One region of the Bacillus bruguierae genome, then DNA from elsewhere that is predicted to be linked to it. Evidence: a T-box and tRNA genes for the amino acid it is inferred to sense, from the RefSeq annotation. Region 1 holds a T-box; the other holds one or more tRNA genes.
The links. The T-box of region 1 lies ahead of metG (methionine--tRNA ligase). A T-box ahead of a tRNA ligase gene usually reads a tRNA of that ligase, here a tRNA-Met.

Region 1 (12,804 bases):
CCATGTCGACCTCTCCTTTTCCTGCTGATACGCAATCTTCTATAACGTACTTAGTTTGTATTTTTATTGTATAAAAACTTCTAGAAAACTGCTATTGTAATAACTTACAATAAGCTTACATTTTTGTAAGGAGAAAACATTCTGCAAATTACTAAACAATACTTATCTTCATTCGTTTATTGCACAAACGTTGAACCAAAGCGAGTTCCACTTCTCATCTATCACGAAAAGATTCGTTCAACTTTTTCACTTCTTCCTCAATTTTCTTCACATCAATGCGTTCAAATAACGGTGACACATTCAAAATACGAACTGGGCTTTCCACCGTATAATTCCATCCGTTCTGGGAAACTCCTAACATTTGTTGCACTTGTGCAGACGAAAACGGAAGAAACGGTTTTAATACTCGGGCAAAATTCACGATAAGGTGAATACAGTTTCTCATTGTATCATCGCACGCTATCTTATCCTCTTTTATTTGCTTCCACGGCTGCCTTTCATCGAAATATTTATTCGCGTAGCGAATATGTTCAAAAATCGTCTCTAGCGCTTGTTTAAAATGCGCTTTTTCAATAGACTCTTCTACTTCAACGTATAATCCCTTTAGCTTTTCTTCCATTTCCTCATTCACTTGACCAGTCGGTACAGTATTCTCATAATATTTTTCAAGAAACTTCAACGTTCTATTTACAAAGTTTCCATACGCTCCTAACAATTCACTATTATGACTATAAATGAATTCCCGCCATGAAAAATCCGTATCTCGATTTTCAGGTGCGTTTATAGTTAAAAAATAACGGATCGAATCCGGATGATATTCCTTCAAAATTTCCGGAACCCAAACAGCCCAGTTTTTACTCGTCGATAACTTTCTTTTTTCAACTGTTAAATATTCATTCGAAACAATATATGCAGGTAATGCTTTCACTTGTATTCCCTGCAAAATAGCTGGCCAAATAATTGTATGAAACGGAATATTATCTTTGCCGTGCACATAATACGTTCGTGTATCCTCTTGCCAAAATGGTGAATCATCACTGTTTGTTTCTTGTGCCCATTGTTTACTTGCTGAATAATAACCAGACACAGCCTCGATCCACACATACACCTTCTTATCCTCGTATCCAGAAACAGGAACTCTCACACCAATTGGTAAATCTCTTGAAACAGCACGGTCTTGTAAACCTTCTTGTAGGTAGCGCAGTGTTAATTGCAGAGCGTTCTCACGCCACGTACCGCTTTTCTTTACTGCTTCTACATATTCTTCTAGCTTCTGTTGTAATGACGTTAATGCAAAATAAAAATGCTCTGTCTCCTTAATTATCGGCGCAGTGCCGCACAGTTTACATGTTTTCTCTAGCAAATCTATCGGATCTAAAATAGCAGAACATGCATCGCACTGATCACCACGCGCACCTGCACCGCAATGCGGACAAATCCCTTCGACATAACGATCTGGCAAAAATTGTACACAAGTCTCACAGTATGTTTGCTCTACTGTCTTTTTATAAATCAATCCCTTTTCTAAAAGCTCTAAGAAAATGCTCTGAACGACTTGATGGTGAGAAACAGAGTCAGTACGAGCATAATAATCATATGAAAAACCAAGCGCTTGAAAACATCGTTTAAATTCTTCATGATAGCGATCCGCAATTGTTTTGACACTTACCTTCTCCTGCTTAGCGCGAATTGTAATCGGTGTACCGTTACAATCACTTCCCGATACATATAACACATTGTCCCCTTTTAACCGATAATAACGAGCTAAAATATCTCCTGGCAGTAAACCAGCAATATGACCAAGATGCAGCGATCCATTTGCATATGGCCAAGCGCCTCCAATAAAAATATTCATCCTACATTCCTCCTTTAAAAATAAAAAAGCCCCGTCCTTATCTTCTAAAAAGATAAGGACGAGGCTGTATATACAGTCGTGGTACCACCTTATTTCGTCAATTGCTCACACAATTGACCTCTACAAGTACGGAGCAATCATTGCTCGTATACTGTGACTTTGATAACGAGAGTCAACGCTCGTCGCCGCCTACTATTATCAAGTGATAAGTTCAGGACGAAGCTCAGAGGCCATTGTTCAAATGATCATTCTTGCTTCTTTTCAGCTCCCGAAGCTCTCTGGAAAGAATGGGGTCATTCTACTTTTCCTCTTCAACGCTTTTCATATGTAATATACATTGTATGAAAATTGTACAGAAAAATCAAACTTTTTGTAAATAAAAAGCAGGATTTTTCACCTTTATAAGGAAACTATATACCTTCACAGAAAGGAGCGATAGGATTGAATCAACAACAATTAAGTGCAATGAATAAAACAGGATGGAACAAATCAGCTTATGAAGCTTGGACAAATCGCCACGGAACGCCGTATTCTTACGGAAAACAAATACGAGAAAATCCCGCTGCTGAAGTCGCTTATTATTTGCCTTACATAGATGATGTACGAGGAAAACGAATTATAAATCTAATGGGATCAAAAGGGAGTAAGGCGGTTGCTCTGTCATTGCTAGGAGCAGAGGTAACGGTCGTCGATATTTCAGAGAGCAACGCAAAATATGCGAGAGAGCTTGCCGCAGCTACCAAAACACATATTGAATACATTGTGTCTGATGTGCTCCATATCAAAAAAACAATCGGCTCATTTGATGTAGTATTACTCGAGCTTGGTGTGCTCCACTATTTCATAGATTTAAAGCCTTTATTTACAATCATTTCTCAATTACTAAAACAAGGTGGAACATTTATTTTACGCGACTATCATCCACTGTACACAAAACTAGTGCAAATAGAAAATAACGAAGTAGTTGCAAGTGGCAATTATTTTCATGAAGATGTAATCGAAGTAGATGTAGCCTACAGTATGCTCTTATCAGAAGCAGAGCGTAACTCTTTACCCAAAAACATGATTCGCAGATGGACATTAGGCGAAATTGTAACAAAAATTGCGCAATCGGGACTCCGCATCGAGGAGCTCACAGAAGAATGCGGTCCAAAACAAAAATGGGTCTTCCCCCCTCATGCTCCGAACGGAATTGAAGATCGTATCCCTGGACTTTATACACTTATCGCCAAAAATATATAGAAAGGCATTCCTCATAACACAGAATGTTTTTTTCTATATGAAAAATACTATGAGCTAGATCACTGCATCTTTATTGCAAATCCATTATAATGAGAACAAATATCAATTATTATTAGAGGTGCTTATATGTCTCAAACTTTGGAAGATAAAGTATATGCCAATTTAGAAGCTGTTATTGATCCTGAGCTTGGCGTCGATATTATAAATCTTGGGTTAGTATATGATGTTACAACTGACGAACAACATAATACTGTTATTACAATGACAATGACTTCTATTGGTTGTCCAATGGCTGGACAAATCGTATCTGATGTCAAAAAGGTATTAGCAACAAATGTTCCTGAATTAAATGAAATTGAAGTAAATGTTGTTTGGAATCCGCCATGGACAAAAGATCGCATGTCCCGATTTGCTAAAATTGCATTAGGCATTCGTGATTAAACGATAAAAAAGACCTGATATGAAATCAGGTCTTTTCGTTTCTTACCCCGCATTAACGGGCAGTAAAGGATAGGAAAACCAGGAAGAAAACTGCCCGTAAAAGCCCGATTGGGCGGGCTTTCCATCAGTGGTGGATGAAGAATCCCCACTGACGGAAGTTTCACTTTATTTTACACCTACTGCATCGTATGCTTTCTTTACAGCTTGTACTTCTTTAGAATTTTGGCCATATAAATCTGTAGCCGCTTGAATTGCAGCTTGGCGCATCATGCTAAAGTTTGAGTTTGCAGTTAAATATTTTGTAAGAGCGCGGTAATAAATTTTTTCTGTTGCTTCGCGGCCTACACCATTTACAGTAACATCGTAATGCGTACCACCTTCAGAAACTAAGTATGCCGCTTTGTTGTTAATGCTGCTATTAATATGAACACCGCCATTATCAATCGTTCCTTTGTAGCGCTTACTATAATGATCAGGGTAGCCTTCACTTGGCTTTAATGGATTTGGAATAGAAGCCGGATTACTTAAAGAACGCAGTACAGTTCCTCGCATCTCTGGTGCATAAATATCTTCTCCCATATCCCAATCATCACGGTCAACCATTGCACCCATAATATCAGATAACGATTCATTTAATGCGCCAGATTCATTTCTATATTCTAGATTTGCAGAGTACTCTGTTACTGCGTGAGTGAGCTCATGCGCAATAACATCAAGTCCTGCTGAGAATGGAATAAATTCTTTTCCATCACCGTCTCCGTACATCATTTGGATACCGTTCCACCCTGCATTATCCCAGTTCTTCCCTACGTGAACAGTAGAAATTAATTTTGCCCCTTCATTATCATAAGAATTACGATTAAATGTTTTCTTATAATAATCGTATACTTTCGCAGCGTTAGCATGAGCATCGACAGCTGCTTTATCCTCAAAGAATTTGTTTTTGCTTTCAACTTCATACCCTGTATATCCGAACCATTGCGACAGTAAATCAAATAAATATGGATTCATATTTTTCGCATCGAATGTATGAACACCTTGTCCACGCGTACCATCAAATAAGTGAAAAGCACCTGTTTTTTCATTTCGGGACATTTCAAACATTGTGCGATTTCCTGATACACCGTAACCAAACCCAGTAATATGATCAATCGCATTATACTTCTCAATTACATTTCCGTTTGTTGCATCAACAAAATAATGCCAATAGCCTGGTGCTGGATTTGAAGTAGATGCTTTTACAAGATAAGAAAGATAATATTGTCCATCTTTTTCATATACATATAAATCTTTCTTAATACCATCATAGTTATCTACTTTTCCAATTTCTTTCTCAATACCGGCCTTTGCAATATTTACGGCCTCATCTTCTGAAATGCTCGCAGATGATGGGATATTTTTATTTTCTAAATTCGGAATAACTTGTCCGAAAAATGCTTTTACATTATTATCTTTATCTAGCGTTACTGTTTGATCAGATCCATATACAGGAACACCATTATGTTTTTCAATAAGCTTCACATGTGTTGTTTCTGCTTCTGCATCTTTTTCTTCGCTAACGACCTCAAAATGTTTCTCAATATTTCCCGCTAATTTAAACATATCTTTTTTACTTTTTAAATACTCAAACACCGTTTCTTTTTTATCTAATCCTTCCGGTGCTTTCCACTCTTCCCCAATATAAGATGGTGTCTGGAACTCTTGGTTGTATTGAATTTTTTGCTCATCTGCATATGTACGTGACGTACCTAATGTCGCAAATGCTCCTAAAGCCATAGACAAAGCTAACGTTGAAGATAGAACCTTCTTTTTCAAAAACAACACTCCCCATCCCTAAATTGTTTTACACTTTTATACAGTTCTAGAGAAATTAGCAATAACCTTTAATTGAATTTTTAGAAAATTTCGACAGAATATTCAAAAAATAGTAGCGTCCTTTTTAGACGCTACTCGCTTATTACAATTATTGTTTCTTCATCTCAATTACCAAATAATGAGCTGTTTCCGTTGCTTGAATGTGAATATCTTCCGCAATTACTTCTGCTGCATCTCTCGTCCCTAATGTTTCACCGTTCACAACGCCGCCTCCTTCAATTTGAACCAAATAAGCTTGACGCCCTTCACCAACTGAGAACACAATCTCTTTTCCTTTTTCTAAAGCAAGAGAGTACAAGTTTGCATCTTGATGAATTTCAATCGGTGCACCGCCATCAATTGGTGAAACCATGTGGAACCATGTATTCTCACGTTTATCCCAATCAAATTTAAATTCACCATAATTTGGTGTATGACCAGCACGGTCTGGTAAAATCCAAATTTGCAGCAGACGCAATGTTTCATCGCCTAAATTGTGTTCACTATGGAAGACGCCTGTTCCAGCACTCATATATTGCACATGTCCACGCTCAATTGTTCCGCGGTTTCCCATACTATCTTGGTGTGTTAATGCCCCGTCTACTACATAAGAAATAATCTCCATATCACGGTGCGGATGCATCTCAAATCCTGTTTGTGCTGCTACTAAATCATCGTTAATAACACGAAGTGCACCGAATCTCATATTATTTGGATTGTAGTAATCTGCAAATGAAAAATGAAAATGTGTATTTAACCAACCGTGATTTGCTCTTCCCATTTGTTTATGATCAATTTTTTTAAACATATTTTTCACCTCATATTATCTCGAATTTGAGATATTTATTTGAAATTTTTTATAACTGTAACTTTCTTAATAATTCCAGCAGTTGCTTCTGCTCCTCACGAGTGAGCTTACAAAATTGGATTGCTTAAAAACTTTCTTACGGGGGAACTACTTCTGTATGTCCCCTGTCCGATTTATACTAATTCATTAAATTGTGCAGCAGACAAATCTCATCTTTTACATGTTGATTCGTCTCACTAAGCTTTGTAACTACAGTTTAGAACTAAACTTAATAAATGTCAATTACTTTCTTTTTGTAAGTTAAAAACTAAAACATAGTATATACTATGTTTTAGTTCACATACCTTCTCCTATATTCTCTCAGCTTTCTCTTCGCAAATACCCTTGCATCTTTTTCAATCCACCGCTTTTCATACATTTCATCCCCAACATACAATAACTTATGTTCATGCTGCATATCATGCCGAAACTCATGCAACAATGTTTCTAATACATTCTCATACTTCTCCCACATACAAACAAAAATGAGCCGCTTTTCTTTATGATAAAATCCGCTCAAAGGAAATAAAAATTCTTCTTCCTCTTCTCCTAATCGTATTAACACATCATTCGTTTCGCACGTATCACAGAAAATAACAGGTACCTCACGTCGTTCAATTAACGAGAAAACATCTCTCTTTACTTGATTTATATCCCATGGAAAATCGTCATCAAGTACATACCAGTTCCCAGCTTGTTGATATATCCTTTGAAATGGGAGCTGCATTTTCATTCTCCTTTCTCTTTACTCTTTGTTACCTGTATGTCACATTAGCTCTTATTTTAAACATACATGTGCGTTACAAAATATTTTAAAATTATATATGCAAAAAGAGTTGATTTTATACCTGTTATTACATTATAATTATTATAAATTAGTAAATAGTATAAAATAATAATTTAAAAAGAAATTGACCACATTAACAAACAGTATAATAATTTAAAAGGGGATTGATTACATGAACACACAAGTAATTGAAGTATTAAACAAACAAGTAGCAAACTGGAACGTTTTATTCACAAAATTACACAACTTCCACTGGTACGTTACAGGACCTCAATTCTTTACACTTCATGAGAAATTCGAACAACTTTATACAGAAGCAGCTACGCACATCGATGAAATCGCAGAACGTATTTTAGCAATTGGCGGCAAACCAGTAGCAACAATGAAAGAATACTTAACATTATCTTCTGTTCAAGAGGCAGCTTACGGAGAAACTGCAGAAGGGATGGTCGAAGCGATTATGAAGGACTACGAAATGATGCTAAGCGAACTAAAAAAAGGCATGGAAATCGCACAAGATACAGACGATGAAATGACATCTGACCTACTACTTGGCATCTACACAGAACTTGAAAAACACGCATGGATGCTGCGCGCATTCTTGAATCAATAAGAAAAGCGGAGCCGACTGTTTAGCCCCGTTGGCTAAGGTTCTTTCACACAGAAGGTGCTTTTTACCTTCTCGTGTGGAAGGTTCTTAGACATGAGGGGCTAGGAGGTGAAGCTGGATCATAAGAAAGGCGGCGCCAATATATCGGCGCTTTTTCTAATATTTGACAAGAAAAATATACAAAAAAACCGAGTGGGACACTCCACTCGGTTTTTCATCATGTTAACTGTTTCCACTTATTACCCATAACTGGTCTTTTGTAACTCTTCATCTCCACAAATAATTCGTTAGCTGTTTGTGCAGAAACAAGCAATTCTTTATTTGATGGATTCATAAATCCTTCTGCTGCTGCACGGTCCACCATTTGTAATAATGGTGTGTAGAATTCTGCAATGTTGAGCAATCCAACAGGCTTTTCATGAATCCCGATTTGTGACCAACATACAACTTCAAACAACTCTTCAAATGTTCCATATCCACCTGGCAATGCAATAAATGCATCAGCAAGTTCACTCATTTTCGATTTTCTTTCATGCATTGTTTCTACTTCGATTAGTTCCGTTAAACCGTGGTGAACAATTTCTCCTCTAAATAACCCACGCGGCATGATGCCTGTTACACGGCCCCCTAGCTCTAATACTTGATTTGCTACTTCTCCCATTAATCCAACACAAGAGCCGCCGTATACAAGCTCTATATTATTTTGAACTAGTATCTTTCCAAGCTGACGAGCTTCTGTTTGAAATTCTAGACGCTCCCCAACATTCGATCCTGCAAACACACAAATCCGTTTCATTCTTCCACCCCAAAACTATATATTGTTATGCTACAATGTAATCATACTACATATTGGGAGGATGAGAAAAGGATGGATACGAATGAATTTCAAAGATGGGTGGAACAATTTTATCATGAGCGGGGCTGGGCCCAATATAATTCTTTTATTCGCGTTAATTTTTTAGCGGAAGAAGTTGGCGAAGTTTCTCGCGTTGTGCGTGCTATCGAAATCGGCCGCGATCGCCCAGATGAAACGACGAAGAGCGAAGAAGAATTAACAATAGAGTTGAAAGAAGAACTTGGAGATGTACTAGGAAACCTTATAATTTTAGCGCAAAAATATAACCTAGATTTGCAAGATATTATGGAAACACACGTGAAAAAACTTTCCAAACGATTCAAATAATAAATGAGAATTATTTTCAACTATGATATGATTATATTGTAATAATATGAAAGGGGTCTTTTTATGTTATCTCCAAAATTACGTGAAGCACTAAATGATCAAATGAATTTTGAATTTTACTCAGCCCATGTGTATATGGCAATGGCAGCATACTGTACATCAGAGAGCTATGATGGATTTGCAAATTTCTTTCTTGTACAAGCAGAGGAAGAGCGTTTCCATGCTATGAAGCTGTACAATTATATTAATGATCGCGGTGAGCGTGCAATCATTACTGGATTTGATCATCCAAATAACGAATACGAATCGATTTTATCAGCTTTTGAAATCGCCCTTGAGCACGAGCGTGAGGTTACAAAACGTATTTATAACCTATCTGATATTGCATGGGATGAACGCGAACATGCTACCATCACCTTCTTAAAATGGTTCGTTGATGAGCAAGTAGAAGAAGAAGCATCTTTCGATAGCATCATTCAAAAATTAAAACGAATTACAAGCGATTCAAACGCATTGTTTATGTTAGATGCCGAATTAGAAAAACGTACATTTACTCCGCCTGCTGAGTAAACAAAAAAAGCAATGAGCCCGCTGCTCATTGCTTTTTATTTTATCTTATAGCATAACCCCAACGATAATCGCTGATAAGACACTTACTAATGTTGCACCGTATACAAGTTTTAATCCGAAAGAAGATACAACATTTGCTTGTTTTTCATCGATACTCTTCGTTGCACCTGCGATAATTCCGATAGATGAGAAGTTTGCAAATGATACAAGGAATACAGATAAGATACCAACTGTACGAGGTGTTAAACCACCAGCTGCTTTTCCTAAATCAAGCATCGCAACAAATTCGTTTGTTACTAATTTTGTTGCCATAATTTGTCCAGCTGTTACCATCTCAGATGCTGGAATACCCATGATGAATGCTAATGGTGAGAACACATATCCTAAGATCGTTTGGAATGTGATACCGAAAATAGAATCAAATAGACCGTTAATTGCTGCCATCAATGCAATGAATCCGATTAACATTGCTGCTACTGTAACTGCAATTGAAAATCCTAACATAATGTACTCGCCTAGCATTTCGAAGAACGTTTGGTTCTTGTCCTCTTGTAACTCTAAAATATCATCCTCTTCTTTTACATCGTAAGGATTTAAAATGTGAATGATAATAAATCCACTAAATAAGTTTAAAACAAGTGCTGTTACAACATATTTAGGGTCAAGCATTTTCATGTAAGAACCAACGATTGACATGGAAACTGTCGACATAGAAGATGCACAGAGTGTATATAAACGATTTTTTGGCAATTTACTTAGTTGATCTTTAACTGTAATAAATACTTCCCCTTGGCCAACAATTGCCGCTGCTACTGCATTATAAGATTCTAATCTTCCTAAACCATTTATTTTACTTAATAAGAATCCAATTGCTTTAATAATGACTGGTAAAATTCTAAGATGTTGCAGAATTCCAATTAACACTGCTAAGAAAATAATTGGAAGTAATACAGAAAGGAAAAATGTGAATTCTCCCTTATTTACCATTCCACCAAATACAAAGTTAATTCCAGCGTCCGCAAATTTTAAAATTGTACTAAATCCATCAGAAATTCCTTTAATTAAATAGTATCCAATCTGTGTATTTAATAAGAAATATGATAATCCTAGTTGAATAACAAGCATAATAGCAATTGGCTTATATTTAATCTTTTTCCGATCGCTACTTACAAGAAACGCTAGTATAAATACAGCAATTAGTCCTACAAGAAACATGACAAATTTCATACTTGAATCCTCCATTTTGTAGTTTGATTTACCAAGATGCAACAGTTGTCTAACGATAGACGTCTGACAATTCAGATTAAAAAGATAAATACCTTTACATGCAAATTACTTCCTATATGAGTAAGCGTTTGCATTAGACGAAATTCTATACTGAATAATTATTGTGGAATATGAGAATGATATCATTTTGTTTCATCCATAAACTGATTGTAAGCGTTATCTTTACAAAAAGCAATATATTTTTCAAAGGGAAAAATATACAAAAAAAGGAACATAGAGTCCCGCCTCTATGTTCCTTTGCGTTACTAACCTAATTGTTTTTCTTTTTCAATTACTGGATCTTCCCAGCATTCTGCATTTTTTAGTCCCGGGATAGAACTTGCATGGAATACAGGATCTTTCCCTTGTTTCTTCTGCTTCATATAGTCTGTAAGTGCAGCAAATGCAAATTTACCAAGAAACGCAATCGCAATTAAATTTATGATAACCATAAAGCCCATAAATAAATCAGCTAAATCCCATACAAATTGGATCTTTGCAACAGAACCGAATACAATCATGGCTAACACGCTTATTCGGTATACCATCAACCATACTTTACTATTGTTTAAGAATCGAATATTTGTTTCTCCGTAATAATAGTTACCAATTAACGCACCGAATCCAAATAGGAAAATAAAGATAGCAAGACACCCTGATGCCCAAGAGCCGACATGTTCACTTAATGCTGCTTGTGTAAGTGCAATACCATTTAGCTCTGGTTGTTTGTATGCATCAGAAAGTAAAATAATAAATGCTGTGCTTGTACAGACAATCAGTGTATCCGTTAATACACCAAATGCTTGAATAAGTCCTTGTTTCACCGGATGGCTTGTTGTTGCCGTTGCGGCAACGTTTGGCGCACTTCCCATACCAGCTTCATTTGAGAATAAACCACGTTTAACCCCATGCATGAGCGCTGCGCCGATTGAACCGCCTGCTATTTGTTTAAAGCCAAATGCGTTTTGAACAATAAGAGAAAGAACTTCTGGCATTTTTGTTATGTTTGTAACTATAACAAATAATGCAATACCAATGTATAACACCGCTAGAAACATCACTTTGTATTCAGCCATTTTTGCAATACGCTGCACACCGCCAAAGATAATCGCAGCGAAAGCAAGAGCCATAATAATTCCTAAAGTTAAACGATCTGTACCGAATGCGTTCTCAAAAGCAATTGTAACGGTATTTGATTGTACAGAATTGAATACAAGACCGAAAGTGATCGTAATTAAAATGGAGAATAATACTCCCATCCAACGTTTGTTTAATCCTTTTTCCATATAATAGGATGGACCACCGCGGAAACCATTTTTATCTTTTACTTTATATATTTGCGCTAACGTACTTTCAACAAAGCTGGATGCTGAGCTAATAATAGAAATAATCCACATCCAGAATACCGCTCCAGGACCGCCTAATGCAATCGCAATCGCAATTCCTGTGATATTTCCAGTTCCAACGCGAGCAGCCATACCAATACAGAACGCTTGAAATGGGGAAACTTCGTCTTTAGAACCAGATTTCCCTTCCATTAACACACGGACCATTTCCTTTAACATTCGAAACTGTACAAATTTCGATTTAAACGTAAAATAAATTCCGAAAGTAACAAGCATAATAATTAACAATTTAGACCACAGAAAATCATTTGTTAATCCCAATAGATCCGACAAAAATTGTCCCATATCATCACCTCATATCAAAATTTAGTAGCCCTAATTCATATAAAATAATCTTATTTTTCCGACATAAATAAGCTCGTCTCATACACACATGCAACACAGGTAAAAATTTTCTATGAAAATAGTATTTCCTCGTTTATGCGAATATCCATAACATGTAACCGTACAGCTAACAGTTGCACCATCATGCTTGTTCCGTATGCCGGATTTTTAAATTGGACTTATATATAACGTTCAAGACCAAATGCATTCTTAATTCTTCAAAGCAAGTGTAACTGTATTTGCTTGTACAGAGTTGAAAATTAGTTCATAACTAATTGTAATTAAGATAGAAAATAAAATTCCCATCCAGCGCTTATTTAAACCTTTTTCCATATAGTAAGCTGGACTACCTAACGAAATCGCTAGTGCTCCCCTGCTAAGTTACCAATCCCGATGCGGGCTGCAGAACTTATACAGAA
Region 2 (12,804 bases), on a different contig from region 1:
TGTTTTACGCTCCGGTAATGTACCATGTTCACATAAATGATTGATTTGCTCTGCATCTAACGTTTCTACTTCAAGCAACGTATTTGCGATAATATCAAGCTTATCACGGTTTTCAGTAAGAAGTTGTTTTGCACGAGCATAACATTCTTTCATAATGCTTTGCATTTCCATATCAATTTCATGTGCAATTGCATCACTATAGTTTTGCTCAGAATGGAAGTCTCTTCCTAAGAACACTTGACCGCCTTGTGAGCTACCGAATTGCATTGGTCCAAGCTTATCACTCATACCAAACTCAGTTACCATGCGTCTAGCTATTCCAGTCGCACGTTGGAAGTCATTATGAGCTCCTGTACTTACTTCTCCAAATACAATTTCTTCAGCCACTCGTCCACCAAGTAGACCCGTAATTTTATCAAGCAATTCTGGCTTTGTCATGAAGTAACGATCTTCTTTTGGAAGCATTACTGCATATCCACCAGCTTGACCGCGCGGCACAATCGTTACTTTATGAACAATATCCGCCTCATCAAGTACTACCCCAATTACAGTATGCCCTGCCTCATGGAATGCAACGATATTACGTTCTTTCTCAGAGATAACACGACTTTTCTTAGCTGGACCTGCAATAACGCGATCCGTTGCTTCATCAATATCACTCATATCGATCTTCTTCTTATCTTGTCTCGCCGCTACAAGAGCTGCTTCATTTAATAAGTTTTCAAGATCAGCACCAGAGAACCCTGGTGTACGCGTTGCAATAGCACGTAAATTAACATTTTCATCTAACGGTTTATTGCGCGCATGTACTTTAAGCACTGCCTCACGACCATTTACATCTGGACGGTCCACTGTAATTTGACGGTCAAAGCGTCCTGGACGTAATAACGCTGGGTCAAGAATATCAGGTCGGTTTGTTGCAGCAACGATAATAATACCTTCATTAGCTCCGAAACCATCCATTTCTACAAGCAATTGGTTTAATGTTTGCTCACGCTCATCGTGACCACCACCAAGACCTGCCCCACGCTGACGACCTACCGCATCAATTTCATCAATGAAAATGATACAAGGTGCGTTTTTCTTTGCATTTTCAAATAAGTCACGTACACGAGAAGCACCGACACCAACGAACATCTCTACAAAATCAGAACCACTAATAGAGAAGAATGGAACGCCAGCCTCACCTGCAACAGCACGTGCAAGTAATGTTTTACCTGTCCCTGGAGGTCCAACTAATAAAACACCCTTTGGAATACGAGCACCAATCTCTGCAAACTTACGAGGGTCTTTTAAGAATTCTACAACCTCAACAAGCTCTTGCTTTTCTTCATCCGCTCCAGCTACATCTCTAAAACGAACCTTTTTCTTATCATCATTGTATAACTTCGCTTTACTTTTACCGAAGTTCATAACACGGCTACCGCCGCCTTGCGCTTGGTTAAGTAGGAAGAAGAATAAAATGAAGATAATTACAAAAGGAATGATGGAAGTGAAGAATGTTACCCAAGCACTTGTTTCTTCTGCTGGTTGATATTTCACTTCTGTACCTTGTGCTTTGTCATTAATTTTCTTTTGTAATTCTTCAGTGTTAGGGGCATAAGTTACAAACTGTTTTTCCTGACTCTCAGTACTCAGTTGCCCCTTTACTTCAAATACACCATTTTTCGGTTGAAGTTGTACATTACGAACCTCACCCTTTTCAAGTTTAGCAATGAATTTATCGTAGCTAATTGGTGTTGTTTTTTGCTGTGAACCATTAAAATAGCTCACAATACCAATTACCGCTACAAATATAAGTAAATAAAAGATGGTATTACGGAACATCCGATTCATCCCTAACCTCCTCTCACAGCATACAAACTATAATAGTAAATAGTAACATAGAAAAACTTTCCTATCCAATTGTTATGCTTAATATTATTAATTGGAATATACGCTCGGTTTTAATACACCAACATAAGGAAGGTTACGATATTGTTCCTTATAGTCTAATCCATACCCCACAACAAATTCGTGTGGAACAGTAAACCCAACATAGTCTGCTTTAAGATCAACTTTTCGGCCAGTTGGCTTATCTAATAACGTTACAATCTTCACAGATTTTGCTTTACGATATTTAAATAAGTCTACTAAGTAGCTTAATGTAAGACCGCTGTCGATAATATCTTCTACGATTAAAATGTCGCGTCCCTCTACAGAAGTATCTAGGTCTTTTAAAATTTTTACTTCACCAGTTGAAACAGTAGAATGACCGTAGCTAGATACAGCCATAAAATCCATTTCAAGATATGTATCTGTTCGTTTTAATAAGTCTGCCATAAATGGCATTGCACCTTTTAGTACACCGATTGCAAGAGGTACTGTGTTTTTATAATCCTCTGCAAGAATTGCACCTAACTCTCTTACTTTTTCTTGTATTTGCTCTTCAGAAATTAATACCTTTTCAATATCTTGATTCATCATTTCATTATCCTCCTGGAAGACTCCTTGCTTTTGTAATGAATAATAATATATGTATCCTTATCTACTGTTTCTTGCGAAATAGCAAATGCAGATCTTTTCAACAATGGAACCCAAATAATATTCCCACTCGCATCACAAACAATTGGCCAGTCTGCTCTTTTTTCCTTCGGTACTTTCGCCTCAATAAAAATAGACTTTATCTTCTTCGTACCATTCATACCTTGAATTGACATTCGATCGCCGTTTTCTCTCGGACGAACAGTAAGTGGCGATGTTATTTCATTATGTTTTGCAACAAACATCATCTCATTCACCATACTAGGGACACAATCGCTAATCTCTACTACAAACTCATCACCATTTACTAATGTTACCTTTCCAGGCACTTGTAAAACATGAGGAGCGAAAGCATTTTTTTCTTCCCTAAACCGAAATTTACATTCTTCGTATGTACGAACAATCTCCAATCCATTCGGGAACTGAAGCATACCAGAAGGATGAGTTCGTTTGAAAAACTCGATCACCTTGTCAATATGTACAGAAGAAAGCGAAGATGGAATTTTATATTCATAAAGATAGTTTAATATTAGTTGAATCCCTCTCCTTTGTAAAGGTATAGGCATAGATTCAAATACAGGAATTGATAAGACAACTCTTTTTGTGTCTTTTTCCTTAATTACTTTATTCATTTTTTCAAAAGCTAATTCCTGCAAATACGCTTCATCCTCTTGCATAAACTTGCTAAAAGCTTGAAAACGCTCATGAACATTTGGATTTTCCCGTTTTAAATGAGGAAGAACATGTTTCCGTAATCGATTCCTTGTATAAGTTTCTTTTGTATTACTAGGGTCAATACGAGGGACAACATCCTTTCTCTTACAATAATCAAGAACCTCTGCTTTCGTTACTGCTAACAAAGGCCGAATCAAAAAACCTTTATCGAAAGCGCGTTTCGCAAGAATTCCAGCATAGCCTTTCGAAGTACTTCCACGCACAAGACGCATTAAAACCGTCTCAATTTGATCGTCACCATGATGACCAAGAGCTACATACTGTGCATTATATTTTCTCATTATTCTTTCCAAAAATGCATATCGGCATTCTCTCGCTGCAACTTGTGCACTCATTTGATTTTGTTTTTGATACTGCGTCACATCAATTTGTATTGTTTCACAGATAACATTAAGATTTTCACACAAGTTTTTTACAAATTGTAAATCTTCCTGTGATTCCTCACCACGAAACATATGGTCAACATGTGCTACTACAATTTGCAATTTTTTCTCTTCACGCTTCTCTAACAAATAGAAGAAAAGCGCTAAAGAATCAGGCCCTCCTGATACACCAACAATAACCGTAGAATGCGCTTCTAATAAATTATGCCTTTCTACAAAAGCATCTACCTTTTTAACAAATTCATCTTTCAATGCTGCAATCACCTTTCATTGAGCTAAAACGATAGCATACCATTGATATAATGGTACAACTTTTACAAGCTTTCTGCAAAACAAAGATGTATAAATTTCACAATTTATCTTACATACGAATTTTTTCTTTGCATGCAGAAATAAACAAAAGTAAATATACATATATAACAAACAGGCCTCAAGTATATCCCTGAGCCCTGATACTTTCCTCTTTTAAATCAAAAGAACAGTAAGCTATTAATGTTTTCGCTTCTCAAAATTGTAAGAAACGAAAAGAGGCATGTAGAAAATAACTATCCACAATTTTCATCAGGGGAAAATAAAGCCCCCCTGATGATGGAAGTTTCATTTTATTGCGCCTGTTTACTAACAATAGGAATCGTAGCCCATTTCGGCATATTCTTTTTTACTTTCGCTACAACAATTGTCATGTCATCATTGATATATCCATTATCAGTACGAATAACATCTTCCATAATAATATCAGCAATCTCTTGTGGATCTTCCGTTTCTAATTCTTTAATCTTCCGTTTCATCCACACTTCATGATTCTCTACATGTTTCGCACCTTCAAAAATCCCATCGCTCATCATGATTAAAATATCACCAGATTTTAATTGTTCGCCAACAACATCCACTTCAAAGTCTTCAATAATCCCCATTGGTAAATTACTCGCTTCTATTTTAAATACCTGATTGCCACGCTTTACAAAACTTGGTGTAGAACCAATCTTTAAAAACTTAGCATTTGCATCACGCAAATCAATCATCGCTAAATCTAATGTTGTAAACATTTCTTCCGTTGTCCGCAGCGAGAGAATTGAATTGATGGATTTAATTGCAATTTCCTCATCAATACCTGATTGCAATATTTTTTGCAACAACTTCACCGTCTCTTTACTTTCCATATGTGCCCGTCTCCCATTCCCCATCCCATCACTAATAGCAAGCGCATATTTCCCCACACTTAATTCCATCATGGCATAGGAATCACCAGATACAAATCCCCCTCCTTTAGCTGCTGTAGCAAGGCCTGTATCTACAGAAAATGTTTTAGCTGAACCAAAGGATACTGTACTGTAACCATTTGGATACGCTGATTGTTCTTCATGTTTCACAACAACTGTTTCATGTAAAATATCAGACAGCATTGGAGCAACGAGCTTTTCACATTCCCCGTACTGATTACATGCAGCAGGAATCATCATTTCAATATCAACGTTCCCTCGATCTAAACAATAAATATCAACATGTCCAATCTCTACACCAAAATCACGAAATGCCTGTAAAATTTGTTCCTCTTGTACTTGATGATTCTCTCTTTCCTTTTGAATTTCTTTCGAGAAATCTGCCATTACTTTCGAAACACCCATAAGTTGCTCAGCAACAATTTTACGATTATCACGCATTTGCTTCCTTAACTTTTGTCCCTCATAAAAGTATCCTAATTCATCTTCTATTAAACCTGTTACTTTCGCTCCTCTCACGCAGTATTTTTCAAAATCACGGAGCAATTTACGATTACTTTGTAATGTACCTTCCTCTGTTTCGTTCATAAGTTGCTTCATATAGTCGTACGTTTTATCAAAATTCACAACCCAACACTGATCCTTCTTAAAGCACGTCTGACATGTCTTAGCGGTAATTGTACTTAAAAACAAATCCGTCTCTGTGTCCTGATCCTCATCTTCTACATATCCATATATAGAAAAGCTATTAGACAATGCTTCAAACACATTTGCAAACTGATTAATTTTATTTGCCGTTACATCACGCATTCTTCTCAAATATTGTTGTTGATCATTAGAATGCTCTTGTGTTCCTGGCATATACTTAGAAAGACGTTCAACGATGAACTTAGGTGTTAATAAAAACAATGTAATCGCCACTACCGACTCTAATAGCGTCATTACAATACTTGTTTGTTTATCTACGTATAATGTAATTAAACTTGTTCCAATTAATAAACCTAAACTTACCCCTATCCGTTTCCCTTCTTTTAGTAAGCCGCCTAACAATCCAGAAAACGCCAGTAAACTTAATTGATATAAACTCGCTACATTTGCTAAACTTAAAATTAGACCCGTTACAACACCCACAGTAGAACCTGTTGCCGCTCCTGCCACAAACGCGAATATTAATACTAAATATCTCGTAAAAATATGCTGAACTGATAAATCATAAACAAACCAATCTGTTGTACCCGTTAATACAGATGCTAGCAATATAATTAAGCAAACAATTTCTTCTGTTTCTAATGATTGTTGTTTTCCTTTTCGTTCCATTAAAAGAGGGGCACTTTGCAAGAAAATCATTGTTAATACGAAGCTTAACCCTGCTTCAATTGTACTAACAAGCAAATCATACATACCAATGGTTTCTTGTGCAAAATAAACAACGATAAGATGGGCTGTTAATGCAGAAATAAATACTTGGAACGGGACAAGCCCAATCGTCTTATTTGTAAAACGACTAAAGAAAATATTATAGATGAAGAATGTAAATATAGATGCAAAGGCAAAGAATAGATTTTCTAATGAAACCGAAAACGCGCCTGCCATTAAAGCGAGGAACGCAAGAGCCATTTTATCACGTTTCATCACATATACAGCAGCGAAAAACGGCAAAGCAAACGGTAAAATGTTCGTTAAAATATATGCTCGTCCTAAAAGAAAACCAACTAACGCAACCACAAATCCCCAACGAAAGAAAATTTGTTCCAATTTCATCCTCAATTTGCTTGTCCACTTTTCAGCTGTCATTTGCCCACAACCTATAGCAAGCGCACCAGAATTTGGATTGACAGTATTCCTTCCTGCTCTTGGCATATTTTGAACACCACCTGCACATTTTATTACTTGTAATTATAAAATGTACTTCGCGGAGTTTTTGTCAAAATAACAGTTGGCAGCACAATAATTGTTCGACTTTTTATACAAAATAACATCATATATATACAGAGTTACACGTAAATCCCTTAACTGATTATTGAATATTCAAAAAATATTAGTTGTTTTTGTAGAAGAAGCGCATAACTTTACAAATCCTTAACATAAAGTGAAACTTCCCTCATTTTTTCATCAATTGGGATAACTGCCCACAAATAATGGAACAAAAAAAGATCATGCAAATTATGCATGATCTTTTCCAATGATGACCCGTACGGGATTCGAACCCGTGTTACCGCCGTGAAAGGGCGGTGTCTTAACCACTTGACCAACGGGCCGTTAAAATATATAGCGGCGGAGGGGATCGAACCCCCGACCTCACGGGTATGAACCGTACGCTCTAGCCAGCTGAGCTACACCGCCATGTCGTATTTAACGGACAATTAGTATATTATCTTAAATAGCATTCAAAGTCAACATGTTTTTAAATATTTTTTATTGTTTTTTCTATATGCTGTTTTCGCCATAAAAAAAGCACCCTGAGTGAACACTCTGGGTGCTTCTCTTTATTTTAAAATAAACAGCAAGTTTTACCCGCGACGAGCGCCACGGCCGCCACGTTTTGACTCCGTATTACGCTTTAAAGAAGTTAAACGATCTTCACTGTCTTTTAAAAAGCGAGCCATCTTTTGCTCAAATGTTTCTTTTTGGTTACGGTTGTCACCGCCACCGCGATTGTCTCTGTTAAAAGAGCGATTACGCCCAGGACGTCCAGCGCGTTGATTATCACGTTGTTCACCTTCTGTTTTTTCACGTTCTTTCGCTTTTTTAATAGATAAACCAATTTTGCCGTCTTTCTCAACATTAATAACTTTTACTTCTACTTGATCGCCTACTTTTAAGTGATCATTAATATCTTTCACATAATTATCTGCAACTTCACTAATATGAACAAGACCAGTTAATCCTTCTGGCAGCTCTACAAAAGCCCCAAAATTCGTAATACCTGTTACTTTACCTTGTAACTTGCTGCCTACCTCAATTGACATAAAAAAAACGCTCCTCCTTAGTGGTTAAAAAGTCAAATTTTACTTCATTATATATAATCTTAAAATATAGTGTCAATACAACACCTACTACTTAGAAATGGGAAAAATTATCTCCTCGGGCTTTGAAAAGTAATAATCTCTTCTAGCAATCTCTAAAACATAATTCTCATCATGTAATTTTTGGATTTCATCTTTCAACTGCTTTCCTTTCGTCGTTAGCACATTTGTTTCTTTTTCCAGTTCTTTTACTTTTGCTTCTTTAGCGTTAATCGTACTATTTTGTTTATAGAACGTCACACTGAGACTTACAATAACTATAAAAGCAAAAGCAAAAAATAAAGCTAATCGACGATAAATGCGTCTTCTGCTTCCGTTCGATTGTATTATATGTTCTTTAACAGACTTTGGATTCTGTTCTAGTACATACCTTTGCTTCAGTTCCCTCATTTCCGAGGTCCCCCTAACTTCTTTTTTATAAGTTCCCAAATTAGGAATATATGCTTCTTCATTTTCTTGAAATATTTCAAAAGTCCTGCTTGTCTCTTTATAAAAATTTTAACATGATTAGGGAGAGGTTTCCATATAACAAGGCAAACAAATCGAACAGGGATGAAAGTAATTTTCCATACTAAACGTAATATTGCTATAATAACTTTCCATAAACCGGTTCCAATTCCAATTAAAAGACGAAATAAAAATAGCACAAATGCTATAATTAAATGAATCAAAATCGTAATTGGCTTAACAATAAATAATTGGACAACACGAACACAAAAATAAAATGTTTGAACAAAAATGTAAATTAAAAGGTTTAATACTTTCATGTACAATGACTTTAACAAACTTTGATATGCTGCAAAACCACAAAGTAATGCTAAAAATACATACATACGTAACTCTGCTTCATTTACAAGTAACAATACATAGAACACAGCGAGAGCTTGGCCAATCCAAAATAAAATATCATAAATAAATACGAGCCAACGCTTTCGCTCCCCGCGCTTCAAAAAACGGTGATATGTATCTAAAGCTGCTCCAAGCGAAGCGCCCATCCCAATCATTGAAAGCATTGTATATAATTGAACCGTTAAGCTCATTTAAACAACTTGCTAAAGAATCCTTTAGCTTTCTCCCCTTGATGCTCGTCAATGTAAGCCATCTCATATATTTTCCCTTTAATGGACACAAGCCCTTTTTCAACATCAAGGTTTTTCATTTGTAGATTTTGACCGCGTATCGTTAAAAAGCCCATAACTGTTTCTAACAAAAATTCTTCACTATCAAAACTTTCTACTTGCTTGACTCCTGTAATATCAAGAACACGTCTTCCTTTCATTACGATATCATGTTCTACAGTAACATTTTGTTGATTAGAAGACGACATTGAATATCCTTTGTTCACGTCCATCCCCCCATAACTTTATACTAGTATCAATGTATGAGGGGACAAAATTATTTAGAACAAGCTATCTTCCGCTTTTACTTCAACTTTCTCTTCACGAACAACAGTATATAAGTTTGCAGCATCTTCTTTTTTTGTCGTTTCTTTTAATTCATTAATTTTTACCGTAACAACTTTTTGACCAAAACGAATCGTTAATTCATCTTCTACCTTTACAGTCGAGCTTGCTTTCGCAGCTTGACCATTAATCATAATTCGACCTTGATCTGCAACTTCTTTTGCTAGTGTTCTTCTTTTGATAAGACGAGAAACTTTTAAAAATTTATCTAAACGCATAACGACTCCCCCTTATTCATTCTCTATTCGCTTTGCTTCTTCCCATAATGCATCGAGCTCTTTTAAAGAAAGATCTTTCATTTCCTTCTCTATACTAGCAACCCTTGCTTCCATATATAAAAAACGGCTCATAAATTTTTCATTTGTCTTATGAAGCGCTTCTTCTGGATTGATTTTATAATAGCGAGCAATATTTACAAATGCAAATACCAAATCACCAAATTCCGCCAACATTTTCTCTTCATCCATAGCTATCACTTCACGTTGAAACTCTTCCCATTCCTCATCTACTTTTTCCATCATTGGCTTGACATTATCCCAATCAAATCCAACCTTCGCTGCCTCTTTTTGAATTTCATAAGCACGCATTAACTGTGGTAAACTCTTCGGAATACCTGATAAGATAGACTCTTTTATATTTCCTTTTTCTTGTTTCTTAATTTCTTCCCAATTCGTAACAACATCATCAGCGGTCTCTACACTAACATCTCCGAATACGTGAGGATGACGGCGTACCATTTTTTCAGACAACGTGTGAATGACATCGTCAATCGAGAACCAACCTTCATCTTCACCAATTTGTGCATGAAGCATAACTTGCAAGAGCACATCACCAAGTTCTTCAATAAGGTGATCGTCATCCTCCTCATCGATAGCCTCTAATACTTCATATGCTTCTTCAATTAAATATTTCTTTAACGTTTGGTGCGTTTGTTTTTTATCCCACGGGCATCCGTTTGGTCCGCGTAGTTCTGCGATAATACCGCGTAATACATCAAATTCTTGATATAATGATTGTCGATTTAACACTGGCGGCACATACACACTCGTTAAATTATTAAGCTCTGCCTCATGATCTAATAAATAGAGCGGCACTTTCTTCACTTGTTCAAATGATGTTCCAGCCGCAGTCACAATATATATTTCATAATCATCCGGAAGCATTTCCATTAATGTTAGTTTGACCTCAGATGCAATAAATGAATCATACACTTGGCAGAAAATCAAGTGCTGACGAAGCTCTAATTGTCCTCTTTCAAATGACGTCGCATCAATCAATTGAAATCCTTCAATTGGATCAATTTTCAAACTTGCAAACATTGGGTCTAAAAAGCTTTGCCCACCCTCGACGCGCACAACAATATTCTCTTTTTCTCCTTTTTGTAGTAAAAGTTGTACAGTACGTTCTGCCACGAGCGGATGACCCGGAACTGCATATAAAATATCTGTCTCCTTAGCTTTTTGAATCAATGTATTAGAAATTGTTTCATACACTTCTTCAAATGTATCATATGCTTCATATATAGCATCAAAAGATGTGTATAATACACCTTCTTTCTCGAGTTCTTCTATAACTGGGTGCTCTTTTGTTCGAACATACATATGTGCTGCTTCTTTCACTTTTCGATATACACCCATTGTAAGCTGATCTAATTCACCAGCTCCTAATCCTACAATCGTAATTGTTCTTTTCATAATGCCCACCTCTATCCACTCTTCTTCAGCGAAGTTTGTACTTTTTCATGTTTCATAACCGCCCCAAGTTCCTGCGCTGTAAATACTTGTAGCTTTAAAATTAAAAATACGTATAGTAAACCACCAACACCGACACACAGTAACGCTTGAATCGCGGCCAATCCTCTATGCGCCTCGTTAGCTTGTAATCCAAACCTCTCAAACATATACATAAATCCAGCAAGCACTAACACCATACTTAATGCTCCGATTGTTACACCTACAATGGGTTTTTTCTGTATAAGTGGCTCATTAACAACTTGAATCAGTAATACACTATTCAATATAGCAATACACAACAACGCAATCACAGTTGCAACAGCTGCACCAATTACACCAAAATACGGAACAAACATATAATTTAGTAACAATTTCACACATGCGCCAATTACAACAAACAAGGCTGGTTTTACGGTTTGTCCTAACCCTTGCAAAATAGATGCAGTTGTAATTGCTAATGAACTAAACAGAATAGAAACAGCTAAAATTCCCAGCACAACAGAGCCGTTGCCATTTGCAAATAGCATAATATTTGTTGGACGAATGATACTCGCGAGTCCTAGTGATGCAGCAAGTCCAATTACAAATGTAATTTTAATTGCTAGCTGTATTTTTTCGCGAATGAACACTTGATCTCCTCTCTCTTTTGCAGCTGTAATCATTGGGATTAAAGAAAGTGAAAACGATGTTGTCACGACCGTCCCAAGCTGCATAAGAGGAATACTGCGATCATATACACCCTTTAACATCTTTGCTATTTCTACCGGTTCTCCATTCTGAACAAGTAAGCTATAAAGTGAAATAGAATCTGCCATTTGTATAAAAATTAACACTAAGTTACTAACACAAATCGCAATCCCTTGCCAAAACAACGTACGAATAATGGTCTTTTTATTTGAAATACCTTTCAAGCTTTGCAGAAAAATAGAACAAAAGTCCTTTCGCAAATAAAACAGCAATACAATCACACCAATAAAACCACCTGCTATAGAGCCAAACATAGCACCTGCTCCCACCGTATATAAATCAACCCCTTTTTTTATAAGGAATAATGACAAGAATACGATAATGGATACGCGAATCGTTTGTTCTATTACCTGTGATACAGCTGTTGGTATCATATTTCCAAACCCTTGAAAATAACCTCGTGCTACCGAAAGAAATGGCATTAATAAAAAAGAAAATGCAATAACACAAATTAGCTTTTCTAAATTAGCATCCCCCATTAAAGATGCAATTGTATGTGCACCGAAAAATAATACACTACATCCTATGATCCCAATAGCTAATAAAAACCAAAAAGAAATACATATAATGGCCTCTGCTTCTTTCCGTTCTCCTCGCTCTAAACGTTCTGCAATCATTTTTGAAATAATGATTGGAAAACCATATGTCGCTAAAATTAAACAAAACCCGTAAAACGGGTAAATTTGCTGATAAATATAAAAACCAATATCACCAGCTATATTTTGATATGGAATACGGTAAAAGGCGCTTAATACTTTTGTAACAAAGCTCGCAATTGTTAATATAATTGCTCCGCGCCAAAAAGCGTGGTACTTCTTCGTCTCCATAACCATGCAATCTCCCTTTTTTTCTATACTCATCCTACGTATTATATCACAAAGAAAAAAACAGCTTTCGACTTTCAATGTGATCATATAAAAAAGGTAGCAAAATGCTACCTTTACATAGATATATAATTCCACGGTACATTGCGG

Region 2: it encodes a tRNA-Met, which carries the amino acid that the T-box ahead of metG (methionine--tRNA ligase) is inferred to sense. The anticodon was not compared.

What each region holds. Positions count from the first base shown of each region.
Region 1 is NZ_JBAWSX010000003.1:324,976-337,779, reverse strand. Features, by position in the region: gene WAZ07_RS08325 (DedA family protein) at 1-4, opposite strand, end outside; gene metG (methionine--tRNA ligase) at 215-1,855, opposite strand; T-box leader at 1,907-2,179, opposite strand; gene WAZ07_RS08315 (class I SAM-dependent methyltransferase) at 2,297-3,097, shown strand; gene WAZ07_RS08310 (metal-sulfur cluster assembly factor) at 3,224-3,538, shown strand; gene WAZ07_RS08305 (M4 family metallopeptidase) at 3,704-5,353, opposite strand; gene WAZ07_RS08300 (pirin family protein) at 5,502-6,200, opposite strand; gene WAZ07_RS08290 (DUF3920 family protein) at 6,532-6,966, opposite strand; gene WAZ07_RS08285 (Dps family protein) at 7,199-7,639, shown strand; gene WAZ07_RS08280 (LOG family protein) at 7,854-8,432, opposite strand; gene WAZ07_RS08275 (MazG nucleotide pyrophosphohydrolase domain-containing protein) at 8,505-8,819, shown strand; gene WAZ07_RS08270 (ferritin) at 8,883-9,389, shown strand; gene WAZ07_RS08265 (NupC/NupG family nucleoside CNT transporter) at 9,435-10,616, opposite strand; gene WAZ07_RS08260 (alanine/glycine:cation symporter family protein) at 10,922-12,346, opposite strand; partial or broken gene WAZ07_RS08255 (alanine:cation symporter family protein) at 12,568-12,804, opposite strand, start outside.
Region 2 is NZ_JBAWSX010000025.1:26,527-39,330, reverse strand. Features, by position in the region: gene ftsH (ATP-dependent zinc metalloprotease FtsH) at 1-1,836, opposite strand, end outside; gene hpt (hypoxanthine phosphoribosyltransferase) at 1,924-2,466, opposite strand; gene tilS (tRNA lysidine(34) synthetase TilS) at 2,463-3,893, opposite strand; gene spoIIE (stage II sporulation protein E) at 4,244-6,721, opposite strand; tRNA gene WAZ07_RS24595 (tRNA-Glu) at 7,048-7,119, opposite strand; tRNA gene WAZ07_RS24590 (tRNA-Met) at 7,131-7,204, opposite strand; gene WAZ07_RS24585 (S1 domain-containing RNA-binding protein) at 7,372-7,830, opposite strand; gene WAZ07_RS24580 (FtsB family cell division protein) at 7,918-8,277, opposite strand; gene yabQ (spore cortex biosynthesis protein YabQ) at 8,274-8,927, opposite strand; gene yabP (sporulation protein YabP) at 8,924-9,214, opposite strand; gene WAZ07_RS24565 (RNA-binding S4 domain-containing protein) at 9,287-9,568, opposite strand; gene yabN (bifunctional methyltransferase/pyrophosphohydrolase YabN) at 9,581-11,044, opposite strand; gene WAZ07_RS24555 (putative polysaccharide biosynthesis protein) at 11,056-12,657, opposite strand.